3 regions of the Pedobacter steynii genome follow, and region 1 is predicted to be linked to each of the others. Evidence: riboswitches for the same ligand, from Rfam matches in the RefSeq annotation. Region 1 holds a riboswitch; each other region holds the start of a gene.
What was found. A riboswitch is a leader RNA that binds a small molecule or an ion and turns the genes downstream of it on or off. The one in region 1 is predicted to bind S-adenosylmethionine.
Positions count from the first base shown of each region.

Region 2: linked by a shared signal. The riboswitch ahead of BFS30_RS15645 (SusC/RagA family TonB-linked outer membrane protein) and the one ahead of BFS30_RS26530 (O-acetylhomoserine aminocarboxypropyltransferase/cysteine synthase family protein) in region 1 are both predicted to bind S-adenosylmethionine.
Region 3: linked by a shared signal. The riboswitch ahead of BFS30_RS15985 (cysteine desulfurase family protein) and the one ahead of BFS30_RS26530 (O-acetylhomoserine aminocarboxypropyltransferase/cysteine synthase family protein) in region 1 are both predicted to bind S-adenosylmethionine.

Region 1 covers NZ_CP017141.1:6,393,707-6,400,025, reverse strand. The annotation lists gene BFS30_RS26540 (homoserine dehydrogenase) at 1-1,082, opposite strand, end outside; gene BFS30_RS26535 (homoserine O-acetyltransferase family protein) at 1,090-2,148, opposite strand; gene BFS30_RS26530 (O-acetylhomoserine aminocarboxypropyltransferase/cysteine synthase family protein) at 2,152-3,459, opposite strand; SAM riboswitch class I at 3,694-3,807, opposite strand; gene BFS30_RS26525 (trans-sulfuration enzyme family protein) at 3,980-5,095, opposite strand; gene BFS30_RS26520 (hypothetical protein) at 5,210-5,704, shown strand; gene BFS30_RS26515 (sulfite exporter TauE/SafE family protein) at 5,804-6,319, shown strand, end outside.
Region 2 covers NZ_CP017141.1:3,734,293-3,740,611, reverse strand. The annotation lists gene BFS30_RS15650 (SusD/RagB family nutrient-binding outer membrane lipoprotein) at 120-1,559, opposite strand; gene BFS30_RS15645 (SusC/RagA family TonB-linked outer membrane protein) at 1,565-4,753, opposite strand; SAM riboswitch class I at 4,999-5,108, opposite strand; gene BFS30_RS15640 (GNAT family N-acetyltransferase) at 5,179-6,309, opposite strand.
Region 3 covers NZ_CP017141.1:3,823,895-3,830,213, forward strand. The annotation lists gene BFS30_RS15960 (helix-turn-helix transcriptional regulator) at 1-141, shown strand, start outside; gene BFS30_RS15965 (DUF983 domain-containing protein) at 246-686, opposite strand; gene BFS30_RS15970 (AraC family transcriptional regulator) at 698-1,567, opposite strand; gene BFS30_RS15975 (GtrA family protein) at 1,672-2,118, opposite strand; gene BFS30_RS15980 (CDP-alcohol phosphatidyltransferase family protein) at 2,118-2,843, opposite strand; SAM riboswitch class I at 3,048-3,149, shown strand; gene BFS30_RS15985 (cysteine desulfurase family protein) at 3,249-4,412, shown strand; gene BFS30_RS15990 (metallophosphoesterase) at 4,457-5,647, opposite strand; gene BFS30_RS15995 (HEPN domain-containing protein) at 6,098-6,319, shown strand, end outside.

The DNA.
Region 1 (6,319 bases):
TGACGGGAGAAACGTTCTACAATGTTCTCTACCTGTAATTTCTCCACGGTATATTCATGGACATAACGCAGGTAAACTTCGATATTTACATTGTCAGTATGGATCAGGCCGTTTTGCTGGTGGTATTTCTTGTACTCATAACGGTAATCATATCTTAAGGCAGCGATATCGGAAAGTACTGCTGCTCCCGTAGGGTGTCCGCCTGCGCCTTTTCCGAAAAAGAATTGTTTATCTGCAAAGGCAGCCTGAACGGTTACCCCATTGTATTCATTCTCTACGTTGTAAAGGAAATCATCAGATTTCACAAACTTAGGCAATACATAAGTAACTACCTGTTTGGTGCTGATTTTGCGTGCTGTTGGAACAAGCTTGATCTTGAAGTTCTTCTCTCTTGCATACCTGATGTCGTTCTCACTCAGGTTCTGAATGCCGATATTGAGGATTTTATCAGGATTGATGAACAAACCATAAGCGTGTGCAGTGGCGATGGCCAGCTTGAACTTAGGGTCGTAACCTCCCACATCCAGGATCGGGTCGGTTTCTGCGAAACCAAGGTCCTGAGCCTGTTTTAAAGCCACACCATATTCCAGGTTTTCATTGAAAATTTTAGACAGGATATAATTGGAAGAGCCGTTAAAGATGCCACTGATGCCATGAAGTAATTCATTGTCATAGTACTCTTCCAGGTTTCTGATGATTGGAATACTGCCACATACCGCACCTTCGTAAAGTAGGGAAGCGCCATGTTTTTCCTGTAATTCTACCAGTTCTGCCAGGTGATTGGCAATCATTTTTTTATTGGCGGAAACGACATTTTTGCCGCTGATTAAGGCACGTTTGGTAATGTTAAAAGCAACATCTGCATCGTCGATCAGTTCGACAATGGTATTGATCTCTTCGTTATTTAAAATCTCGTCGTGATTGGTAGTGAAAAGGTTGGCGTCTAAACTACGTTTCTTATCCGGGTTTTTGATAGCGATTTTAATGATTTCCAGGTTCAGTTCCTGACCACGAATAATGTCGTGCAATCCCTGACCTACCACTCCAAATCCAAATAAACCAATTTTAAGTTTCTTGCTCATCTAAGTACTATGCTGTTTTATGTAATTTAATTATTTTCTTGTTGCTGCTTTCTTTCAGGAAATTGCCAATCACATTGGTCAGGATGTCGGTTTCGATCAGGAAACCATCATGTCCGTAAGCAGATTTGATGCTATGAAATGCGGCATCAGGAATGTGTTTGCTTAAAAATTCCTGCTCTGAGATCGGGAACAATACATCGTTTTCTACCCCAATCACCAGGGTGTTTGATTTTACAGTAGCCAGCGCTTCTGTTACGCTTTTCCTGCCTCTTCCCACATTATGACTGTCCATCGCTTTGCTGAGGTACCAGTAACTATAGGCATTGAAGCGCTTACATAGTTTTTCACCCTGGTAGTTCTGATAGGAAGATGCCCGGAAAGAACCGGTCTTATCGTTCACACTTTCCAGTTGTGTATCGGTATAGGCATCGTAGGTACGGTAAGACAATAATGCGATGCTTCTGGCAGTTTTTAATCCTTTCAGTCCACCGTCCGGCTTCTGTGCAAAAAAACTTCTGTCGGTACTGATGGCTAGACGCTGGCTCTCATTGAAGGCGATTCCCCATGGAGAATGTACCGCATTGGTGGCTACCAGGATCAGGTTTTCTATTGCAGAGCCATCTGTGATTGCCCATTCCAGTGCTTGTTGCCCTCCTAATGAACCACCGATTAAAACTTTGATGTCTTTTATTCCCAGGTGCTCTGCCAGCAAACGGTGTGCAGAAACCAGGTCACGTATGGTAAATTCAGGAAAAGAAAGGTAATAAGCCAAACCGGTTACTGGGTTAATGCTCAGTGGATTGGTGCTTCCGTAATGGGAACCTAATACATTCGCGCAAATGATAAAATGTTCTTCCGGATTGAACAGGTCGTTGTTACCAAAAAGGCCTTTCCACCAGTCCAGCACGTCTGAATTTGCTGTCAAAGCATGACAAGCCCAGATGACATTGTCCTTCTTTGCATTTAATTTTCCATACGTCTGATAAGCCAGTTCTATTTTACGCAATTTCTTGCCACTCTCCAGCTTGAAAGTTTTGGTATGGGTATATGTTGATATAGTGCTCATTGTCTATTTTACGTTGATTGCTGCAAATGCCTGTTCGAAATCCGCTTTAATGTCGTCGATATGTTCTATTCCTACAGACACCCGCAATAAATTGGGGGTAACTCCGGCAGCAATCTGCTCTGTTTCGCTCAGCTGCTGGTGGGTAGTGGCAGCAGGCTGGATGATCAGTGTTTTTGCATCCCCTACGTTTGCGAGGTGGCTCACCAGTTTCAATTGATCTACCAATGCGGTAGCCTGGGTTTTTTCTCCATGAAGTTCAAAGGACAATACCGCTCCGAATCCATTCTGCAGGTATTTTTTAGCATTTGCATGATAAGGGCTGCTTTCCAGGCCGGGATAATTGACACTTTTTACCGCTTCATGATTTTCCAGCCAGGTGGCTAAAGCAAGCGCATTGTCTACATGGCGTTGTACACGGAGAGAAAGCGTTTCCAGGCCCTGGATCAACAGGAAAGAGTTGAAAGGGGAGATGGCAGGACCAAAGTCCCTCAGACCTTCTACGCGGGCACGGATGATAAACTGGATGTTTCCAAATGGACCACCGATACCGAATACATCGTTAAATACCAATCCGTTATAACCTTCGGAAGGTTCAGTAAATTGTTTGAACTTACCATTTCCCCAGTTGTAATTTCCACCGTCAACGATTACTCCACCAATGCTGGTTCCATGTCCGCCGATCCATTTGGTGGCCGATTGAACGACGATATGTGCGCCATGTTCTAATGGGCGGAACAGGTATCCGGCAGCGCCGAAGGTATTGTCTACAATTAAAGGAAGGTTATGTTTCCCGGCTATTGAAGAGATCTTTTCAAAATCTGCGATGCTGAAAGAAGGGTTTCCGATGCTTTCCAGGTAAAGGGCTTTGGTATTCTCGTCGATCTTTGCTTCGAAGTCCGAAGCATCGTCGCCATTTGCAAATTTCACTTCAATTCCCAAACGTTTAAAGGCAACCTTGAACTGGTTATAGGAACCACCATATAAATGAGAGGAAGAAACGAAGTTGTCTCCGGCTTCCAGGATGTTATTCAATGCAATGAATTGAGCGGCCTGTCCAGAACTTACGGCCAGGGCAGCAACACCACCCTCTAAGGCGGCTACACGTTTTTCAAAAACGTCGGTGGTAGGATTCATAATCCTGGTATAGATATTTCCGAATTCTTTTAAAGCAAAGAGGTTGGCTCCGTGCTCAGAGTTTTTGAATCCGTAAGAAGTAGTCTGGTAAAGTGGAACGGCTCTTGAACCTGTTGTGGGGTCGATTTCCTGACCTGCGTGTATCTGAAGGGTTTCGAATTTATGGTTGGCTGACATGTTGTGTTCTTTTAATCGTTTGGTAAATAGGGTTTTGAGACTCCTGCTTATGCGGTATTGTGGCATAAGGGGATATAGCTGTTTAGCGTACCTCAATTGAGGCCTTCCGGATGGATCAAGAATGCAAAAGGAAGATTTTGTCGGTTATTGTATGCAACAGCACATACAAATCGTACGCTGCGGGCAACAATAATTAAAAGAATCTGATGTAATTTTAACTGTTCTCATTGTCTTAATTTATCTCTCCAGATGGCACCATGCCAGCCGGTCAGGAATTGGCACCTTCTCCATTTTGGGAGGGTTGCCAGTGGGTCAAAGAGCCTGTCTCTCGCCACTTCTTTATAAATCAAAACCCAGTTTAAGAGGTAATGACTTGAATAGCTTTCGCTAAGAATAGTTCAAATGTAAAGCTAAGTGACAAAATAACCAAAATTATATTCTGGTTATTTTGTAATTAATTGATAATGAGTGTTATAAAATATAGTTCTGGAGTCCGGTTTGTCAGGGTGAATGGTGATTTTTAGGCCAGGGCCTGATTGAAATCTGCGATAAGGTCATCTATATGTTCCAGTCCTACAGAGATCCGAATTAAATTCTGCGGGGTTTTGGTGTCCGGACCTTCTACTGATGCCCGGTGTTCAATAAGACTCTCTACTCCGCCCAGGCTGGTGGCCTGAGCAAAAAGCTTTACGGTATTAACCACTCTGCGGGCTTCATCGGCACCACCTTTCACTAAAATAGACAACATACCTCCGAAACCGGTCATCTGTTGACGGGCAATTTCATGTTGTGCATGTGCAGGCAATCCCGGATAAAATACGGCCTCCACTTTTGGATGCTGCTCCAGGTATTGTGCCAGTGCCATTCCATTTTCACAATGTCCACGCATGCGGTAAGGAAGGGTTTTGATACTCCTTAACAGTAAAAAGCAATCGAATGGGGAAGGTACTGCCCCACCAATCTGCTGTATGTTTCTGACTTTTTCCCAGAAAGCGGATTTTTTTGCGGTGATGAGTGCCCCGCCCAGCACATCGCTGTGGCCGCCAATATATTTGGTGGAAGAATGCATGACGATGTCTGCGCCCAGGGAAATTGGGTTTTGCAGGCAGGGAGAAGCAAAAGTGCTGTCGCAGGCCAGAATCAGGTTGTGTTTTTTAGTGATTGCAGAAATGGCCACAAGGTCTGTGATTTTCAATAAAGGGTTAGAAGGGGTTTCTACCCAGATCATCACGGTATTTTCTTTGATATAGCCGGAGATCCGGTCAATATCAGTCAGATCAATAAAATCGATGGTTAAGGTGTCTGCAAAAATTGACTGCAATTGTTTCTTAAACCCCCAGTACATGTCGTCCGCGGCAATGATATGACTTCCCGGTGCCAGGGCCTGAAAAAGAGACATTCCGGCGGTATTCCCGGAAGAAAAGGCACAGGCATCAGCTCCTTTTTCCAGATTGGTCAATACCTGTTCCAGTGCAGAGCGGTTCGGGTTACTCACCCGGCTATACATATGTCCGCCAGAATAGCCACCATCTTCATCTCTGAAAAAAGTTGTGGACAAATTAATAGGCGGGGTAACGTCTTTAGTGCTGCTCTCGTACAAGTTTCCGGAATGGATTGCTAAAGTTTCTGGTTTCATTTTCAGGAGGATAAATAGTGAATTAAGTGGCTTGGTAGAACAAAGCTAAAGGTAAAAATTATTCTGTTGAAGTTTTGGCAAGATTTATGTATTAAAGAAGAAAAACAAATTGATATGAAAAGAATATTCCTGATAGCAGCCATTTTATGCAGTTCATTAATGGTTTTGCAAAGTTGTTCACCAAAAGGTGGTGGTGCTGCTCAAACTGTTGTTAAACGTGGTGATGTAACAGGTAACTGGGTGCTAAACGATATTACTTTTGAAGGCATTCCTCAGGCATCTGTAAAATCATTGTTTGGTGAAGGTGCATATACCTGCTTTGTTGGTAGTACCTGGAGATTAACTAATAGCGGTAATGGAAGCTACAGTCTGCCGGGTGGTGGAGCATGTGCAGCTAAAACACAAACCATTTACTGGTCTGCAAGTGTACCTGATCAGACGTTCCAGTTTAAAAAATTGTACGAAGGTGATAAAGCTAAAAATGTAACTGAAGGTTACAGACTGGTACTTTCTTCTGCTACAAAAGAGAGTCTGACTATCAAATCACCTGTAGAATATGGTAATTCGACTGCTTATATTGTGTTAAACTTTACAGCAGCAGCAAAATAGTTTTTAGTTAAATTTGGTTTAGGTTAAAAGGGACTCAGTGGTGTGGGTCCCTTTTTTTTTGCCTTAAAAAACGCTACTTTTGCGGCAATTATTTGGATTATGGTTTCAGACCTGATTATACTCTGTATAGTCTCTTTTTTTGCAGGATTTATTGATGCTATTGTTGGTGGGGGAGGTTTATTACAGACGCCAGCCATCATGATCGTTTTGCCGCAGTACCCGGTAGCTACACTTTTCAGTACCACCAAGATCCCTTCTCTTTCCGGAACCGCTTTCGCTGCCTGGAAATACTCCCAGAATGTAAAGCTGAATTGGGGCCTGCTCATCTATATTGCACTGGCCGCATTTACCGGTGCCTTATTTGGTGCCTATAGCATTACCCTGATCGACAATCAGGTCATCAAACCCGCAGTATTAGTTATCCTGATCCTGGTTGCTGTATATACGTATTTCAATAAGAAATTCGGTGTTCATCAGGAAAAGGAACATACGGTGTTGCAACAGGTGTTGATTGGTCTGCTCTTTGGTTTTGTGATTGGTTTTTATGATGGTTTAATCGGGCCTGGAACGGGAACTTTTTTCATCCTTGCCTTTATTGCACTGATGGGTTACGAC
Region 2 (6,319 bases), 2.7 Mb from region 1:
TGGCATATTTCAGCAGGTAAAAAGTATGGATATTACAGCATTACATGCAAATTTTCAAGATTAAAAAAGGACCATACTTTCGTATGGTCCTTCTATATTGATCTGGTCCTCCGCCCGGTTTATTTCAGGTCGAACCAAAGACGGGTAGTCAGGAGGTCTGCACCCTGCCTCGCTACTGCTGCTCTATAATTTGCTCCATTTAAAGATTGTTCCTGCCCCGGGTAGATAAACCTCAATGGAATTTTCCCCGAAAGCGTCCCTGCAACTGCCGGAACAAGTTCCGGATAGTCCAGCCGGCGCCATTCCGCAAAAGCTTCTAATCCCTGCCCGAACAACGCAATCCATTTTTGATATCCGATAGATTTCTTAAAGTTCGTAGCGTCATACTGTATTGCCGGAGATTGCGTATAAGCAGTAATCGCTGCTGCTGAAACACCATATTGCTGCAATGACGCTTCGATAGCCTGCTTATAAAGTGCTGCAGCGTTCTCGTTACTCAGCCCTCTTGCTGCAATTTCAGCTCTGTTAAACAACACTTCTGCATAGCTGATGATCACTGCCGGAGCAGTAGGCGCCAGAAAATAAACACCAGGTTTAGACGTTTTGGTCAATCCATAATTACTGGCATCTCCCGTTAATAAGCCATTTGGAATACCTACATAGGTTTTTGCTGTCACATCTTTTGTCGGACTGGCGAATATGGGAAGTCTTGGATCATTCATTGACCTCAACGTATCCACAATAGTTTTGCTCATTCTGTAATCATCCCGGGTATCGAATAGATTACTCACCGGGTTCTGATTAGGCGAAGTAGAATAATTCAGTTGTGCATTCTCCTGATTAGCCGCAATCAGCGCCCCTCCTTCTGCAGTAAGCTCAGCCAGTACAGCTTTCGTTTTTTCTACCTCTTTATCCGCGATACGGAGCGCGATACGCAACCTCAAAGCATTCGCGAACTTTTTCCAGAGTTCAATTTTACCATTATAGATAATGTCACCTAGAATTGGCTTACCCGCAGCATTCAGGTCTGCCTGAGCCGACTTTAAATCAGCAAGCAGTCCAAAATAAACATCCTTTTGCGTATCATAAACAGGATTTACATAAGCTTTGATCTGTACAGACTGAGAATATGGGATATCTCCATAAGCATCTGTCAGCAATAAAAACACCCAGGACCTCAAGACCTTCGCCACACCTCTGTAATTGGTATTTCCCTGCTCATCAGCCAGGCTCACCAGTTTGTTCAGATTGGTAATTCCTTTGGTGTAACCGGACGACCATAATTCCTGAAGGTCATTATTGGTAAAAATATAACGGTCTGGATCCGTGTATTGAATTTTCGACCAATGTTGAATGAATAACAAACTGGAGTTCATGTTATTGGTTACCCCCCAATAGGTATCTGCCGTACTTTTTATAGCTCCGGTAAGCAGGTAATCCGCTTGCGGGACTTCAGCAGAATTGGGATTTTTATTCAGATCTGCCAGTTGATCCTTGCAGGAACTGAGAGATAACGTAAAAATGCTGGAAAATAGAACTGGAATATATTTGAATTTCATGATGTTTAGAATTTAAGGTTAAGGTTAAAACCATATGATCTTGCTGTTGGAAGGCTCAGGTCTTCCAGGCCTTGTGCATTTCCCGTATTGAATGCGGTTTCAGGATCAATGTTTGGTACATTTTTATGAATGATCCATAGGTTTCGCCCTACCAGGGAGAAGGTCGCATTCTGAAATCCTATTTTCTTAGTCCATTGGCCCGGTAAGGTATAACTCAACTTCACCTCTCTCAATTTAACATACGATGCATCGTAGATAAACTGTTCATCCACATTGGTAATCCCTTTATAATATTGTTGGGCAGGAACGATGCGGCTGTTTCTTGTACCATCAGCCAATACACCATCGAAGATCATCCCATCCGTGTAGACCGTTTCTCCTCCCGGGGCTTGTCCGCCATTGGAAATTCCAACTGCTGTTCCCGAATTCACATTTCCAGGGAAATAGTAGCTCAAACCACCGTTTTCAGTATTTCTTCCTTTTAAGGTACTTGCCAGTACCCCTGTATAGGTTCCGGTCCGGTTTGAATTGGAATATACTTTACCCCCGATTCTCGCATCTACCAGGAAGTTCAGGTTGATATTTTTATAGGTAAAACTGTTGCTGATCCCTCCAAGCCAGTTGGGTGTAAATTTACCCAGATATTGTTTTGCCGGGTTAATTACGGGTGTTCCTCCTGCACCAACCAGGATCTCACCGTCAGCATTTCGCTGATAAGCAGTTCCAAAGAAAGTACCATAAGGTTTGCCGATTGCAGCAAGTACATCTACAGTTCTATTGGTTCCGATCGTATAACTGCTGATCAGTCCTTCTTTATCCAACTCCGTGACCTTACTACGGTTCAGTGCATAATTCAGGTTGATGTCCCAGCTAAAATCCTGCAATTTCACCGGCGTTAACCCAAGCTGTACTTCCAATCCTTTATTATTGATACTTCCTCCATTGATTAATTTCTGATTGTATCCGGTTGATGAACTCACGTTTACTTTCAGGATCTGGTTGATACTATTGGTATTGTACACACTCAGGTCAAATTTTACCCGGTTATCAAACAAGCCCAGTTCAATTCCCGCCTCCGCAGATTTGGTGATTTCAGGTAACAGATTTGGGTTGAGCTCTACCAGGCTTGCAGCCTGCTGCGGGTTTCCATTAAAAGGAGCGGTAAAACTATAAGTATTAACCAGCTGATAAGGCTCGGTTGCTTTCCCCACTTTTGACCAGCCACCTCTGATTTTGGCAAAACTCAACACCTCGCTTTTGATATCAAAAGCTTCGGTCAGGACCACACTTCCATTTACTGAAGGATAGAAATAAGAGAGGTTTTGTTTAGGTAAACTGGAATCCCAGTCGTTCCTGGAAGTTACGTTAAGAAAGGCATAGTCTTTATACCCAAATTGAGCAGATCCAAAGATACTATACGTTCTCAATTTGCTGTAAAAATTGGAAGATACAAGCGGATCTCTGGAATTGTTTAAAGTATAGAGGCCATTTACCGCCAGTTTCGTAGCCATCTGATCGTTCTGTTCCAAAGTAGATGTTCTTACATTTACCCCACCCAGGACATTAATAGAAAAGTCGTCGTTTATCTTCCTGTTAAACTCCAATCTTCCTTCCGTATTGTTTTCATTCACGGTATAAGCATCCTCCTGATAGGAGCCAAAAGGAGTTCCGTTTGTGCCATAGGCAATTTTTATCTTTCTGCGATCCGTATAATAATCGTTTCCGGTTCTGAAATTTGCAGACAGGGCTTCTGTAATTTTATAATTCAGTTCTGCACTTCCAATGATGCGGTCCCTTTTCTGGCTCACTGTATTTTCATAGGCAATGAAATAGGGATTGCTATAATAACTGTTGTTCCAGTTGATGTTATTTCCATTGTCGTCTTTATATTTTTTAAGCTGGCTCACATCTACCTGTCTGCCAAACCAGGTAAACTGAAGCATCGGACCGGTAGCCCGTTTACCTCCTGATGCCGGCAGATTTGCTGCATTGCTTTTGATATAATTCACATTGGCATTTAAAGTCAGTTTCGGTGTAATGCGATAAGTCGTATTCAGAAGTAGTGAATTTTTATTTTGCGAGGAGTTGGGTAATATCCCACCCTGAGTCAGGTTGTTATAAGAAAACCGAACGTCCTGTTTCTCCCCAGATCCGGCAATGGCCACTCCATTACTCAGGGCATAACCGGTTTCAAAAAAGTCCCGCACATTATCCGGATGGGCAATGAAGGGCTCAGGTTTTCCATTTGTATTAAACTGCGGAATCAGGCGGCCATCCAATGCGGGGCCCCAGCTTTCGTCCACACCGTCGTTCACTCCTCCCCCTTTACCATCTACATAACTAAATTTGCCATTTGAACCCTGGCCAAAAGCATTCTGATAAGTTGGCAGTGTTAGCAAATTAGAAATAGTAGTATTGGAATTGATACTGATTCCCAGTCCCTGTTGCCCTCTTCCTGTTTTTGTTTTAATCAGGATAACACCGGCAGCAGCCCTGGAACCATATAAAGCCGCGGCATTCGGGCCTTTCAGCACACTAATTGATTCAATATCTTCAGAGTTGATATCAGAAATTGTATTGGCAAAATCCCGGGAACCTCCGCTGCCAAGAAACTGTGAATTGTCTACCGGAACTCCATCTACCACAAATAAGGGTTGATTCTGACTGGAGATAGAAGTTTCTCCACGGATGATGATCCTCGAAGAACCCATATCTCCCTGACTATTGGTGGTTTGTACACCGGCGATTTTTCCTGCCAGTGAGTTGATCAGATTGGTTTCTTTTGCGGTAGTGATATCTTTGGATTTCAGCTCCTGTACAGCGTAACCCAATGATTTCTTGGCTTTCGTAATCCCTAATGCGGTAACCACAACCTCATTCAGGTCGTTTAATGAAGGCTCAAGACTGATCTTTAAAATCCCCGTTCCTGAAGTAATGCGGATTTCTTTACTGGCATATCCGAGATAACTGATCCGGATCAGGTCATTCACATTTGCCTGCAGGGAGAAATTACCATTTGCATCTGTAATTGTAGCATTATCTTTTCCTTTGATGGTCACTGACGCACCTGGAATCGCCTGTCCATCAGCGCTATCATTAACCACACCGGTAACTTTTACTGACTGCGCCCCGGCGGTCAGCAGGAAAAAAAAGGACAAAGCAATCCCTATAAAAATTTTGTATATTTTTAACATATTGGTTTTGAAATAAGTGTAAGAAGTTTAGAATTTGGTACGAAAGATCCGGCAACAACACATGAGTGTTGCCCCACGCATATCGTGATTTGCAACAGGGTGATAAAAAGATTTAGCGCAGCTAGTTTCGTAAGGAAGTAAGAGTAGGTTCATATGCTTAAATTTAAGTTTAGGATGCGCCCCGTTTCCTTCTTTTTCAGTGATGAGTGATGGCTTGATAAGCAGCAGCATTGTAGCTGTTGAACTGCTTATCTTATTCGCTATTTGCGAATTGGAATTAGCACCTTTTACCGGTTAGAAGGTAGAGGTTGCTAAGACATCACAGGGCCATTCCCTCAGTCTTTCTGGATAAGTCGGAAGATTAAAGAAGCATCTTCAGCAGCAAATATACAAATAATCTACTAATCCCATAGGAATTACAAATTTTATTTAAATAAATCCCATTCAGATTTTAGCATGGCAAACTGATATTGATTGATCCATTTACCATCTATGAAGGCATTTTCCACGAAATAGCCTTCTTCACTGAAACCTAAGCTCCTCAGCAAGGCTATAGCAGCCTCATCTTTAGCATTCACCGTTTTTACAATCCGGTTAACTTTTGCTTTTTCAAACAGGAAAGACATTAGCGCCGATGCAGCTTCTTTTGTATCACCTTTACGCTGCTCCACAGGAGAGATGTTGATCTCAATTTCGGCTATATACTGGTTGTTTTGTCTGAGTTTAAAGGTGAAATCACCAATAATCTCATCACTAGCCTTGTTTTTCAAGAAATACTGATTCCAACCTTTAGCTGAACTCAGCTCCTGATTCGGAACGTCTATGATTTCAAAATCCGGGCCTGAAAAACTGAAATCCAGGATTGGTGTTGCTGTTTTTGGCGCTGTTTCTACAGTGCTTTCTGTTGCTTTACCGGCATTTAAAGAACCGGCATAAACACTATTTGAGACCTGTTTTCCATCGTCTTTAATAAAAGAGATATAAGCTTCCATGCGTTCTCCTGCATGGGCTCCATCGATACGGATCGTGTCTTTACCTTCAGCTCTTTTTGATCCGATCAGATGATAACAGCTTACTTTTAATGCCGGGAAATAAATCATCAGCATGGCACGGTCGTTATCATATTGGTAAGACAGATCAGCCGGTATTTCCCAGTTAAATTCGATCTCATTGCCATCAGCATTCTGGCTGATTGCAGGATTAACCGCCATAGGGAGATCTCCCATGCTGACCAGTACTTTGGTATAATCCAGGCTGATGTTTGGATATTCACCCTGAAGGGCATTCAGTTTATTATAAGAAACGGCTTCATTATACTCGCTTTTATCCGTTCCGACAATTGCCAGACGGAATCCAGCCCGTATAACAGGAAGCGAAGGGCTCAGTATTTCGTTTACTACCTTCATTTTTTGGCAATTGGCTTTTCTTGCGGGGGTCAGCGGTTTAGTACTGATACCTATTTTTCTAATGATGTGTTTACCTTTTAAAGTATAACCTACCAGGTTGCCGATTCTGCCATGGAATCCGCCAAATAGCCCGTTTATTAATTTTCCCATTTTACTGCTT
Region 3 (6,319 bases), 2.6 Mb from region 1:
AAAGCCGTAGAGTTACTTTCTGTTTCAGGGGAGAATGTAAAGAGCGTTGCCATCAAGGTAGGTTATGATAGTGTATCCACCTTTAGCAATACTTTTTATAAAGTTCTTGGACTCCGTCCTCAGGAAATGCTGGTTTCCTGAGGGGATAGGAGATGGTTATATTTTCTGCAGGTAGGAATTAAAAAAGGGTCAACAGGAGATTTCCTGCTAACCCTTTCACCTGCGGGGGAAAGTGAGTTGTTGAATTATTGAACCGTAGAAGGTTGTTTATTTACTTTCGAAGGATCGTAATTTAGTCCCGGCGATAACCAATATAAAAGGACCATTCTGGAGTAACGGTAATTAAAAGGAGAGAATATAAATACCCCAATCAATAGAATCCCTACATAATACCACAGGTTTTCATAAGTTAATGGCAGGCCTAATACATAGGCTGCAACGGCCATGGAGATCATCTCGGCAACGTTCATGGCGTAGCTCACGAACATTGCTACATAAAAGTATCCCGGTTCGCGTTCAAATTTCAAGTCGCAATGTGGACAACGTTCGTTCATCTTCTGCACCTTGAAGCCATAGGTTGCGCCGGTGAAAACTTTACCTTCGCGGCATCTTGGGCATTTTGAATGGGTAATGCCATACCATTGAGAAACGTGTGGTGTATGATTTAATTGATCGGTGCTGTTCATATCTAGGTGTTTTAATTGTCTTGTTTTCTGAATTTATCCGGTGTGGTACCCACCTGTTTTTTAAAGAATTTTATGAAGTAGGAGTGGTCGCTAAAAGCGAGTTTCTCCGAGATTTCAGCGATAGAAAGTTCCATGTTTACCAATAGCCGTTTAGCTTCTAAAATTACCCTGTCGCGGATAAGCTGCCCTGCTGGAACACCTAAAAGGTCATTACACAAGGCATTTAAATGATTTGGAGTAATATATAACAACTCGGCGTACTGTTTAGGAAACCTCAGTTCAACGAAATTAGTTTCGATCAGTTTCTTAAAACTCTTTAGCAGGGTCTGGTTATAGGAATTGGTTTGGGTCTGTTGTTTTAAACTCAAGCCTCTGGAAACCTGAATAAAGATGTTTAACATCAATATCCTAACCAGGTCTGCATCAAATGCACGTGCTTCTTTTCCTTCATTTAGTATTTCTTCAAAGAGGGCTGCAACCTTTTCTCTCGCATCAGCTGGCAAGACCAGTACTGCATCTCCGGAGTGCTCATCAAAGAAACTGAAATTCTCCAGATACAAGGGATTGTACAAAAAGGATTTAAAATAATCCTCAGAAAAATTGATGATATAACCCTCAACCTCTGTATTAAATGACCAGCTATGAACCTGACCAGGAGTCATGAAATAGATCAAACCAGGCATTACCGGGTAATTTTGAAAATCTATGGTCTGACTGCCACTTCCGCTGGTAAAATAAACCAAATGGTAAAAGGAGTGACGGTGAGCAGAATGTAAGTGCAGGTACTGCCTGGAATAATGCCCAAACCTGCTGACAAGGATACCGGCATTTTTGTATTCCTCAAAAGTACTGATGTCGTAAACAGGGATATCATTTTTCATATACAAAGATACCCCTTAGTCCTGATTCTTAAGGGGTATTAATTCTTTATAAAATGGTACTTTTTACTGATTGTGATTTTTGTACTCTTATCGAAATGGCTATATCAGGCTTTTATTCCGTCTTCCTGTGGTGTTTTTAATTCTGTGGCCGTTTTTTTAAAGACCCAATATTTTTGTAAAATGTAGTTAAAACCGAGGGAGACGATGATATCTACCATGATCCTGCTGATTTTATAGTCCAGGCGTAGCCAGTTGGTAAAAAGATAGGTGCCTGAAGACTTGAGCGCAATGCTTCCTGCAACTACAAAGATGAATTTTGCCAGCTGGAAGCCTACAGGTGATTTATTGGCCTGATTGGCATTAAATGTCCAGTAACGGTTGATCGAGAAGTTAACAATCGCACCAATTACGCCGCCAATGGCGATAGATATGGTATAATGAATGTGAAGCAGTTCTGTACAGGCGATCATGATCAGGTAATCCAGAATTCCGCCTAAGAAAGCTGAAACCTGCGCCTTTGCAAATACATATACAGATTTCTTTCTACTCATTAAATGGCTTTTTTCTTTGCTTCCCGTTCTGCTTTATCTCTGATATCACCAAGTTTTAACAGCTTCCTGGTATCAATGAAATTAATAATAAATAAGGTAATACAGATTCCTGCAGCAAAATATTCTATTAAATGTCCAAAAATGACTTCCATAATTATAATCAACGCAAGGATGATCCTGATCTCTGTAGGACCAACCAGACCTGCATCGATACTATAGATATCCGTAATTTTATAGCGCAGTTGCGAAATGATCATTGCCCATCCATAAAGAACCACGAAAACGAAAGCAATAAGTTCATATTCATTTCTGGCATAAACCAGATAACCCAGGCCAATGAGTACGGTACTGGCCCAATCCATAATGATGTCTAAGGAAAAGCCATACCATTTACGGGGGATATTCCTGTAATAAGCAATCCTTCCGTCCAGCGAATCACCGAACCAGTTAATTGCCAGTCCTAATACCCCAAGCAATAAGTATTCCCTGCTTAGATAGGTGGCAAGGATAAATCCGGTAAGGACAAGCGCTGAACCAGCTGTACCGATGAAGGTCAGCATATCAGAAGTAATAAAGGATGGAACCCGTTTAACGAGATAGGAAATGGTGCTTTGCTCTACACCACTTAAAATATTAGTTCGCTTTCTATCCTGGAATATTCTTTTTAAAATACTGTTGTCGCCGGTAACCGGACGCGCTTCTTCTCTCAATTTGTTTTCTTCCATTCAGGCTGTATAATTATATTCCTTTAGAATATCCCGCAAAAATATGTAAATGAATCCTGACTTTAAGGAAAAAAAAGTTAAATGTTAGGTAGATCTAGCAATTGGATGACTGAAAATCTTCGATTTAATTTTTTTTTACAAAAAGTCTATTGAATTAGTAGTCTTTATTGTATCTTTGCTGACAGTAAAGTTCTTACATTTATTTACTTATCCAGAAAGACTGAGGGAAAGGCCCTGTGATGTCTTAGCAACCTGTTGAATAATAAGGTGCTAATTCCTGTCCGCCAAAGGCGGAAGAGATAAGTTGTTTGAAACCCATGCTTGTGGTTTCTCTTTGACTCATCCATTGCCTTATTTCTCGAAACTGATTAAGTAGATTTTTATTAATCTATTAAACCCATTAAAATGAGAATTTATTTAGACAACGCTGCAACAACACCATTAAACAGAGAAGTATTTTTGGCTATGGAGCCTTACTTATTTGAAAACTTCGGTAATCCTTCCTCTTCTCATTTCCATGGGAGGGAAGCAAGAGTAGCCATTGAACAGTCCAGGGGAATTATCGCGGATTTATTAAACGCCAGTCCGAGGAATATTGTTTTTACTTCCGGAGGTTCTGAAGCCGATAATACGGCGATCCTTTCCGGTATTCGTGCTAATGGTATCCGCCTGGCCATTACCACTCCATTTGAGCACCATGCGGTGCTTCATACTTTAAGGGCATTGGAAAAAAATGGAGAGATCCGGATCGTCTATTTGAAACATGATCAAAGGGGAAAGCTTTCCTTGTCCCATCTGGAGCAGCTCCTTGCAGCCAATGAGCGGGCGTTTGTGTCGGTAATGCACGGGAATAATGAGATTGGAAACCTGAATGATATTGAAACTATCGCAGCGGTCTGTAGCAAGTACCGGGCTGTTTTTCATTCAGATACCGTTCAATCTATGGGACAGTACCGGTACGATACCCAATCGTTAAATGTTGATTTTCTGGTAGGATCAGCGCATAAATTTCATGGGCCAAAGGGAATTGGCTTTCTATACAGGAACACATCCCTTGAATTACAGCCCTTAATCAATGGTGGTGCTCAGGAATACAAGCAAAGAGCCGGAACGGAAAATGTAACCGGAATCGTTGGTCTGGCCAAAGCACTTGAAATTGCCTATAGAAATCAGGCAGGCAACCAGAAACATTTAGCCAGGCTGAAAGAGAGAATGATTTTCAGGCTGACTGAAAAGATTCCTGGCATTTCTTTTAACGGGAATTCAGCGCAGAATGAAGGGACTCTGAATAGTGTATTGAGTGTCTCCCTCCCTGATTTGAAAAGCGGGATTAGTCCTCTTCATTATCTGGACCAGCATCAGATTTCGGCTTCAGGAGGTAGCGCTTGTAATAGTCATTCTGGTGCAGGATCGCATGTGCTGGCTGCTTTAGGCTATGATTTCAGCAGACCGACACTTCGTTTTTCTTTTAGTCGTTATAATACCGAAGAAGAAATTGACTTTGCAGTTGAAAAACTGGCTGGCCTGTACATCAAAGAAGCGGTGCTGGAAATTACTGAAGCCTATTAAAAAAAACAGTCCCCCAAAAAGTTAAGCTATTTCTGGGGGACATTTTATAACCTGGATTTTTTCAATTCAATCACGGTAATCTCCGGCCAGATGCCAACTCTGCCTGAAAAACCGAGGAAACCGAAGCCCCTGTTGATATTCAGGTACCGGCCATTTTCGCTGGTTATACCTGCCCAGTGTGCATATCTGTACTTAACGGGACTCCATTTGATGCCAAAAGCTTCCATTCCAAACTGCATTCCATGGGTATGGCCTGATAAGGTGAGGTGGATCTTCGAAGGCCATTTTTTGACTTCTGAATCCCAGTGAGTAGGATCGTGGGAGAGTAATACTTTAAAACTTTTCGGGTCAACATCAGTCAGGGCCTTATGCAGATCTCCACGTTCGCCAAATCCAATTCCCCAATTTTCAACACCGGCAAGGATGATCTTTTGGCCGTCTTTTTCCAGTGCAACGTGTTCGTCCAGTAAAAGACGATAACCCATTTCGCCATGATGCCTTTTTAAATCCTGTAAATTGGCTTGTTTAATGGTTTCGTTTTCCCATTTTACATAATCTCCATAATCGTGGTTCCCAAGAATGGAAAACTGGCCGTAGGGTGCTTTTACCTGCGAGAAATGTCCCATCCATGGCACAATCTCTTCTGCTTTATTGTTAACAAGGTCGCCAGTAAATACAAAAACATCTGAATTCTGCGCTTTAATCAGGTCTATTCCTCTTTGTACCGCTTTAGCATTCTTGAAGCTACCTGCATGTACGTCAGAGATCTGGGTGATCGTAAAACCATCAAAATTTTCAGGGAGATCATCGAAGTATAAAGTATGTTTAATCACACGATAAGCATATTTTCCCCTGATGATACCATATAAAAAGATGAGTACCGTAATTCCAAAGAGTACCAGTCCAAACTCCACCCAGTAGACATTTCTTGCAGCTCCTGTAATCAACCGGTAACCATCACCCAGAAATAAGACGATGAAAAAAACCAGCTCACTTGCCAGTAATACAAGGAAAGTATGGGTGGTGATTTTAAAGAAAATATCCATTCCATTGTCCCGCATCCTTTGAATAGAATAGGCGAGGGAAACTGTAATGAAAATAATGAAACCCCAGAAAACAGGGCTAAGCCAGGTACTGATCGTTAAAGTCTGGATTCCGGAGAGCACATACCAGTTTAATAAAAAGACAAATGTTGCGATAACAACAAAAGGTAAAAGATTGATTTTTCTCTTCATAGAAATTTTAAACTAAATAAAAGTACTGTATCAGTCTTGATTTTAGGTGTATGAAAACCAATTTGACATTGTTAAGATGATTGCCGAAATGAATTTGTGCAGCTGATGATCCGTAAGTGTATGTCTGATCTGTAATAACCCGGCTTAAGAAGCGCTTAAGGTGATGCCAATCAGGGACTAATAAGTAAAAAAGAAGATTTTTTGTTTGCTTTTTATGTAAAATAAATCACTGTAATACAGCTTATTACATATTTTTTACAAATACAATATACGACTAAACCTATATACTTTATATATTTGCTGTATGAACCAAACAATTTACAACGGAAATCTGATGTTTACCCACTGCATGTGTAGGTAGTGATTTCGGCTGTAGAGAATAAAAATATTTAAAAGCTTCTTCAGTCTCCCAGGCAGAAGGAGCTTTTTTCAAATAAGACCAAACGTACTATGCAAAGTTTTAGAACAGAGTTAGAAAATCCTGTTGTTGAAAAGGATATCATTGATCTTGAAAAAAAGATCAGAGAATTCCGTGAAGGGAAAATTCATGAAGAGAAATTTAGGAGCCTTCGCCTGGCCCGTGGTGTTTACGGACAAAGGCAGCCGGGGGTACAAATGGTACGTATTAAACTACCTTTTGGAAAAGTAACTTTTAAGCAACTCTTGCGCATT